2 regions of the Micromonospora sp. NPDC049523 genome follow, and region 2 is predicted to be linked to the other one. Evidence: predicted binding sites of a transcription regulator. Region 2 holds the regulator's gene; the other holds the start of a gene.
The links. Region 2 encodes HrcA, which represses chaperone genes, less so after heat shock. Its sites were predicted from a motif close to GGTTNGCACNCTCNNNNNGAGNGTGCNAACC; they were not measured.
Positions count from the first base shown of each region.

Region 1: a site for HrcA is predicted at 1,439-1,469, ahead of AB0J90_RS31240 (FmdB family zinc ribbon protein). Genes of this name have one in related genera too.

Region 1 covers NZ_JBFAPP010000028.1:80,771-84,171, reverse strand. Annotated here, with positions in the region: gene AB0J90_RS31250 (hypothetical protein) at 1-130, shown strand, start outside; gene AB0J90_RS31245 (flagellar biosynthesis protein FlgA) at 256-852, opposite strand; gene AB0J90_RS31240 (FmdB family zinc ribbon protein) at 1,007-1,414, opposite strand; gene AB0J90_RS31235 (5-formyltetrahydrofolate cyclo-ligase) at 1,556-2,260, opposite strand; gene AB0J90_RS31230 (diguanylate cyclase) at 2,346-3,401, shown strand, end outside.
Region 2 covers NZ_JBFAPP010000002.1:59,660-63,060, reverse strand. Annotated here, with positions in the region: gene dnaJ (molecular chaperone DnaJ) at 318-1,451, opposite strand; gene hrcA (heat-inducible transcriptional repressor HrcA) at 1,552-2,574, opposite strand; gene AB0J90_RS02780 (DUF4870 domain-containing protein) at 2,827-3,401, shown strand, end outside.

The DNA of each region.
Region 1 (3,401 bases), on a different contig from region 2:
CGATCTCTCGGACGACGACTTCGTGGTGATCCCCGAGCAGTCGGTCGACGACACCGACCGGGGCTGGGGAGAGCGTTCGAGTTCCAACGACGAGCGGCTGCTCGCCGACCGCCCGCCGCACTGGGACTGACCCCTACGGCAGTGCCATGCCTGCCGCCACGAGTTCGCGTACGACCTCGACGAATCCGCGTACCAGTGGTGTTTCGGTCCGCCAGGCGAGCGCGACCCGGAGGGGTTTGACGTCGGTCAGGAGAGCTACTCCCGGATCACCACCGCGAAGCGGGTGCCGTCCGGCAGGGCGACCGCACGGTGCGCCTCGCCGGGCGGCAGGGCCAGGTAGAGGGCGCCCGGTCCGTCCACCGTCGGGTCGGCCGCGAGTACGCCCAGGACCAGCGCACGGGCGGCGACGAGGGCCGGTCCGGTCGATCGGACACCGTCGGTGGCGAGCAGGTCCACCCGGGTACCCGGTCGTACGACGGTGAGCGCGGCCGGCTCGGCCAGCCGGATCGGCACCCCGACCGTGCCCGCCGGCAGCGGTAACGCCGCCCCGGCCGCTGACGGTGGATCGTCCGGAGCCCCTGGATCGGCGCGCGATCGTGGATCAGCCGTCGGCCGGGGAGCGGGCGACGAGGGATCGGACGGAACGGGTGAGCCGCTCCGGGCCGCCGTTGCGGTCGCGGTGGCGCCGGGACAGGACGGATTCGGCTCGCGGGCGTAGAGCACCCCGGCGGCGAGGGTCAGCAGCAGGGCGGCCAGGGCGAGGCGAAGTGCCGTACCGCGGCGGGGCACGGTCGGCCAGCGGGACGGGGCCAGCGACGGTGCTCGCCGCGCCGGTCGGGGTGGGTTCGCCATCGGTGTGCCTCCCGTTCGACCGGGGCGCCTCGGTGCGGGCGCGTCCCGGTGGGCAGGAGGCTAGACGTACGGAAACCGGGCGCGCTGGCGCCCGGTTTCCCGTTGTGGACAACTCGGCGTGCTGTGGACAACCCGGTGTCGGGCTGTGGATCTGTTATGCGGCGCTGCTGGACGAGGAGCTGCCGGAGCTGCCCGAGCTGCCCGTTCCCGCCGTCGACTTCGATGCGCTGCCGGACCCGTTGCTTCCGCTGCTGCCGGCCCCGCCGTTGCTCGACGACGAGCCGCCGGACGAGGTCGAGCCGGACCCGGTCGAGGACTCCGACTTGGTCGACGACTCGGACTTGGCCGGGGCGGCACTGCCACCGGGGACCGTGTCGGATCCGGCCGACCGGGAGTCGGTGCGGTAGAAGCCGGAACCCTTGAAGACGATGCCGACCGAGTTGAACACCTTGCGCAGCCGCCCCTCGCAGGCCGGGCACTCGGTCAGCGGCGCGTCGGTGAACGACTGCACCGCCTCGAGCTGGTGGCCGCACGCGGTGCAGGCGTACTGGTACGTGGGCACGGACTCCTCCGGATCTTGCTTTTCGTTTGGCACTCGCCGTATTCGAGTGCCAATGGTGCGTCATCGGACCCATTCTCGTCCACCCGACGTGTCCGGCGTGACGCCCGCCCCGATCGGCCCGGCCGGCGGCACCCGCCCGGCTCAGCCGGTGGAGAGCAGACGGAACCCGTCGGACGGGGTGATCACGGCCCGTACCGGGCGGTCGTGCGGCTGCGCGGGCACCCGGTCGACCAGTTCACCGTCGTGCAGCAGGGCCACGGTCAGCACACCGGGCGCGACCCGGGCCAGCGCCCGGTCGTACGAGCCGCCGCCGCGGCCCAGCCGGATGCCGCGCCGGTCGACCGCCAGCGCGGGCACGATCACCAGCGCGGCGGTGCCGATCACGTCGGTGCCGAGCCGGGCGCCCGCCGGCTCGCGAAGCCCCCGACCGGCGGCCACCAGCGCGCCGCCGTCCGCACCGACCCCGGTGTAGCGGGCCCAGTCCAGGTCCAGGTCTGCCCGGAGCACCGGCAGCAGCAGCTCACCACCCCGATCGGGCGCGGCGAGGTCGCGCGCGTCCGGGACGGGTGCGCCCGGGACGGGTCCAGCGGGTACGGCGAGCGCTTCGAGCAGCCGATCGGGCAGGTCCGGGCCGCCGGGTTCCGAGCCGACCGGCACGTACGCGGTCACCCGGCCCGGTGCGCTGCGGCGTACCAGATCGGTCAGCTCGGCCTGGACGAGCGCGGCGGCTGCGGCCCGGTCCGGGGCCGGCAGCGCTCGGCGGCGGGCGAGCAGGACGGCCCGGAGCGCGACCTTCTCCCCGTGCGCCTCACCAGTCACTTCCGCTTCATCCGGAAAATCCGGCACGTAACACTCCTGCGGTAACTCCAGTTGCGTATGTCGGGCTGTCTCAGCATCCCAGCAACGAACGCGGAACTTCCCGGGGGAAAAAGTGACGCTGCGTGGACGGCTGACCACCGCCTTCCTCGCCGTCGTGCTCGGCCCGGTGCTGCTCGGCGCGTTTTTCGCCGGTGGAACCGTCGCCGTGGTCAACGACCATCGGTCACGCGAGCGGCTCGACCTCGCCGCCACCACCGTACGGACCTCGGTCAGCGCCCTCTGCCAGCAGCTCTACGCGGCCGCCGACGCCGTCGCGGTGGCCGTCGACCCGGCCGGCCGGACCGCCACCGCCCGCCAGGTGATCGCCCGAGGTCTCGCCGCCTCGATCCGGGTCACCGACTCGACCGGCGGCACCACCCTGCTCACCCCGGCCGCGCCGCCCGCGCCGTGGGCGGACTGCGCCGGCGGCCACCCGGTCAGCGCCCCGGTCCAGGCCCTGGCGGTACGGGTGGAACTGCGCGACCCGGCCGGCGGTTCGATCGGCACGGTCTCGGCGGCCCAGCAACTCGACCCCGGCTTCGTCTCCCGACTCGCGGCAGCCACCGGCACCGACGTCACCCTCTGCCGGGGCGAGCCGGCGCCGGGCACCGCCATGCAGAGCACCGAGCCGAGAGCGAGCCGGGACGCGGTGCTGGTCGCCGCCCGCGGGCTGGACGGGGACGCGGTCGGCGAGACCGACGGTGGCCGGTACGTACGCCGGGTCGGCCCGTCACCCGGCCAGCCACTGCCGCTGGTGCTCTCCGTACCGCCCAACCCGCCGCAGGAGATCTACGCCATCCTCGCCGGGGCGGTGCTGCTCGCCGGGCTGCTCGCCGTACTGGCGGCCTGGCGGCTGGCCCGCTCGACCACCCGCCCGCTGACCGAACTGGCGTCCGCCGTCGACCGGGTCGCCGACGGGGACCTGACCGCCCGGGTGCCGGTGAACCGGCCCGACGAGGTCGGCCGGCTCGCCCGGACCTTCAACCGGATGACCCGCGAGACCCAGTCCTACGTACACGCCCTGACCACCAGCCGGGATCAGCTCCGGGGCCATCTCGCGCTGCTCGGCGACACCCTGGCGAGCACCCACGACCTGAACCGGATCCTCCAGGTCATCCTGCAGACCGCG
Region 2 (3,401 bases):
ATCCCGACCTCGTCGCGACCGTCACCGGTTGCTGCCCCGAATTGCCGGTGGTGGTTGCGCCGGAACCATTGTTCGACCTGCCGCCGATGTCGCCCTCCCTGTCCGAGCCCGCGACCCGCTCGATTCCCTAAGGAAGGCAGGTCGCCGCAGAGCAAGGCGACCATAAATTCCACAAGCGACATCCCACCACCGTCCGAACGGCCCCCACCCCCTCCCTCACCCCGGCGGCAGCCCCTCGTGTAGAGAAAGAGTGGCTATCCCCGGAGGAATAGCCACTCTTTCTCTACACGTGCGCGGACCGTGAGCCCGAGCGGGGCTCAGTGGCCGTTGAAGGCGTCTCGCATGCGGGAGAAGAAGCCGCCCTGTTTGCTCAGCTCGGCGACCTCCTCGCCTCTGGTCTTGGCGAAGTCGCGGAGCATGCGTTCCTGGTCGGCGTCGAGCTTGGTCGGCGTACGCACGTCCAGGTGGACGAAGAGGTCACCCCGTCCGGTGCCACGCAGGTGCGGTACGCCGCGGGCGCGCAGCCGCAGCGTGCTGCCCGGTTGGGTGCCCGGCTTGACGTCGACGGGTTCGTCGCTGTCCAGCGTCTTGATGGTGAGCCGGGTGCCCAGCGCCGCCGCCGTCATCGGCACGGTGACCCGGCAGTGCAGGTCGTCGCCCTTGCGGGAGTAGACGTCGTGGGTGCGTTCGTGGATCTCGACGTAGAGGTCACCGGCGGTGCCGCCACCGGGGCCGACCTCACCCTGCTGGGCGAGGCGGATCCGCATGCCGTCCTCGACCCCGGCCGGGATCTTGACGGTGAGCGACCGGCGGGTACGGACCCGCCCGTCACCGGCGCAGGTCGGGCAGGGGTGCGGGATGACGGTGCCGTAGCCCTGGCAGACCGTGCACGGCCGGGACGAGACGACCTGGCCGAGGAAGGTCCGCTGGACCGACTGGACCTCGCCGCGCCCACCGCACGCCTCGCAGGTGGCGAGGTGGGTGCCGGCGGCGGTGCCCGCACCGGCACAGGTGGTGCAGAGTACGGCGGTGTCGACGGTGATCGGCGCCTCGACGCCGAACGCCGTCTCGTTCAGGTCGAGTTCGAGGCGCAGGATGGCGTCGGCACCCGGACGCGTACGTGGACGGGGCCCACGGCTGCCGCCCGCGGCACCGAAGAACGCGTCCATGATGTCCTGGAAGCCGACGAACGGGCCCGCTCCGCCGGGTCCGGCACCGCCGCCGCCACCGCCGGGGGCCAACGGGTCCCCGCCGAGGTCGACGATCTGCCGTTTCTGGTCGTCGGAGAGGACCTCGTAGGCGGCGTTGATGTCCTTGAACTTCTCGTGCGCCTCCGGATCCGGATTGACGTCCGGATGGAACTGCCGCGCCAGCTTGCGGTAGGCGCGCTTGATCTCGTCGTCGGAGGCCTCCCGGCTGACGCCGAGAATCCCGTAGTAGTCCTTGGCCACTGTGTTCCGTGTCCCCATGTCAGTCGTGCCGTCCGCCGGTGTCGTCAGGTCAGCTTGTTGATCAGTTCCGTGCCGGTGCCGCCCGCTGCACCGGTGCCCGTCAGTTCTGTGCCAGTAGGTCGCCCACGTATCGGGCCACGGCGCGTACGGTCGCGATGGTGCCGGGGTAGTCCATCCGGGTAGGCCCGAGCACCCCGAGCCCGCCGAGGATGTTGCTGCCGGTGCCGTACCCGGTGCTCACCACCGAGGTGGCGCGCAGGTTGTCGATCTCATTTTCGTCGCCGATCCGAATTCGGAGCGTACTGGGTTCGACCTCGCCGAAGAGCTTGAGCAGGATGACCTCCTCCTCCAGCGCCTCGAGAATCGGTCGCAGCGAGCCCTGGAAGTCGAGCAGGCCGCCGCGGGTCAGGTTGGCGGTGCCGGCCAGGGCGATCCGTTCCTCGTGCCGCTCGACCAGGGTCTCCAGCAGGACCGTCGCCAGCGTCGCCATGGCCGGGCGCAGGTCGGGTGTTACCTCGTCGACCAGTGCCTGGACCAGCGGCGGGGTGTCGGAGAGCCGGCTGCCGACGAGCTTCTCGTTGATCAGCCGGCGCAGGTCGGTGACGTCGTCGGCGAGCAGCGGCGCGGGCATCTCCACCAGGCGCTGTTCGACCCGACCGGTGTCGGCGATCATGACGAACATGAGCCGGGTGGTGGAGATCGGCACGAGTTCCAGGTGGCGCACGGACGAACGGGCCAGGCTCGGGTACTGCACCACGGCGACCTGCCGGGTGAGCTGGGCGAGCAGGCGGACCGTACGGTGCACCACGTCGTCGAGGTCGACGGCGCCGACCAGGAAGCGTTCGATGGCCCGGCGCTCGGCCGGGGTGAGCGGCTTGACCCGGGAGAGGCGGTCGACGAACAGCCGGTAGCCGCGGTCGGTGGGCACCCGGCCGGCGCTGGTGTGCGGCTGCCGGATGTAGCCCTCTTCTTCGAGCACGGCCATGTCGTTACGGACGGTCGCCGGTGACACGCCGAGCTGGTGCCGCTCGACCAGGGCCTTGCTGCCGACCGGCTCCTGGGTGGATACGTAGTCCTCCACGATCGCGCGCAGCACGTCGAGCTTGCGGTCGTCGAGACCCATCCTCACCTCCCTGCGACCGGGTCGGTGCGAGCACCCGGCCCACCAGTCTGGCACTCGACTGTAACGAGTGCCAGTCTACGACGTGGGTCCGACCGGTTGTGATGATCAACCATTGGCCCGGCCGGAGATCTTGAGTGATCTGGTGGACGGTATCCGACCCCCTGTCGGCATAACAGCTTCAGTCAGCAATTGTCCAGTGAAGTCACTCGTGGTAGTTGGCGTCGTTTGATCGATACCCCTACCGTGACCCCCATGACTGAACCACCCCGCCCTCCCGGAGAGGGCGGCCCCGGCGGTTATCCGCCGCCGGAACCGCCGACTACTCCGTTCACGCCGCCGGGCTCGTACTCGAGTCCCGACGAGGCGCCCCCGCCCGGATACGGCCCGCCTCCGGCCGCACCGCAGTACGGCGCACCGGGCACGCCGCCGCCGGCCGGTGGCTATCCCCCACCGGGTGGCTACCCGCCGCCGGGTGGCCAACCCCCGCCGGGTGCCTACCCGCCGCCCGGCGCCGGCTACCCCGGCGCCGGCTACCCCGGTGCCGGGGCCCCGGGCGGTGGCTACCCGCCACCCGGTGGCTACACCCCCGGTTACAACACCGGTGGTTACCCCCCGGGCGGCGGCTACCCCGGCGGCCCGGCCCCGACCGGTTACGCGAACAGCGACGACAAGACCTGGGCCCTGATCGCGCACTTCGGTGGCATCGCCGTCGGCTTCATCGCCCCGTTGATCGCGCTGCTCGCCAAGGGAGACAGGTCGCCGACCGTACGGGCGCACGCGGTCGAGGCGCTGAACTTCCAGATCACCTGGGCGGTCGTCATGCTGAT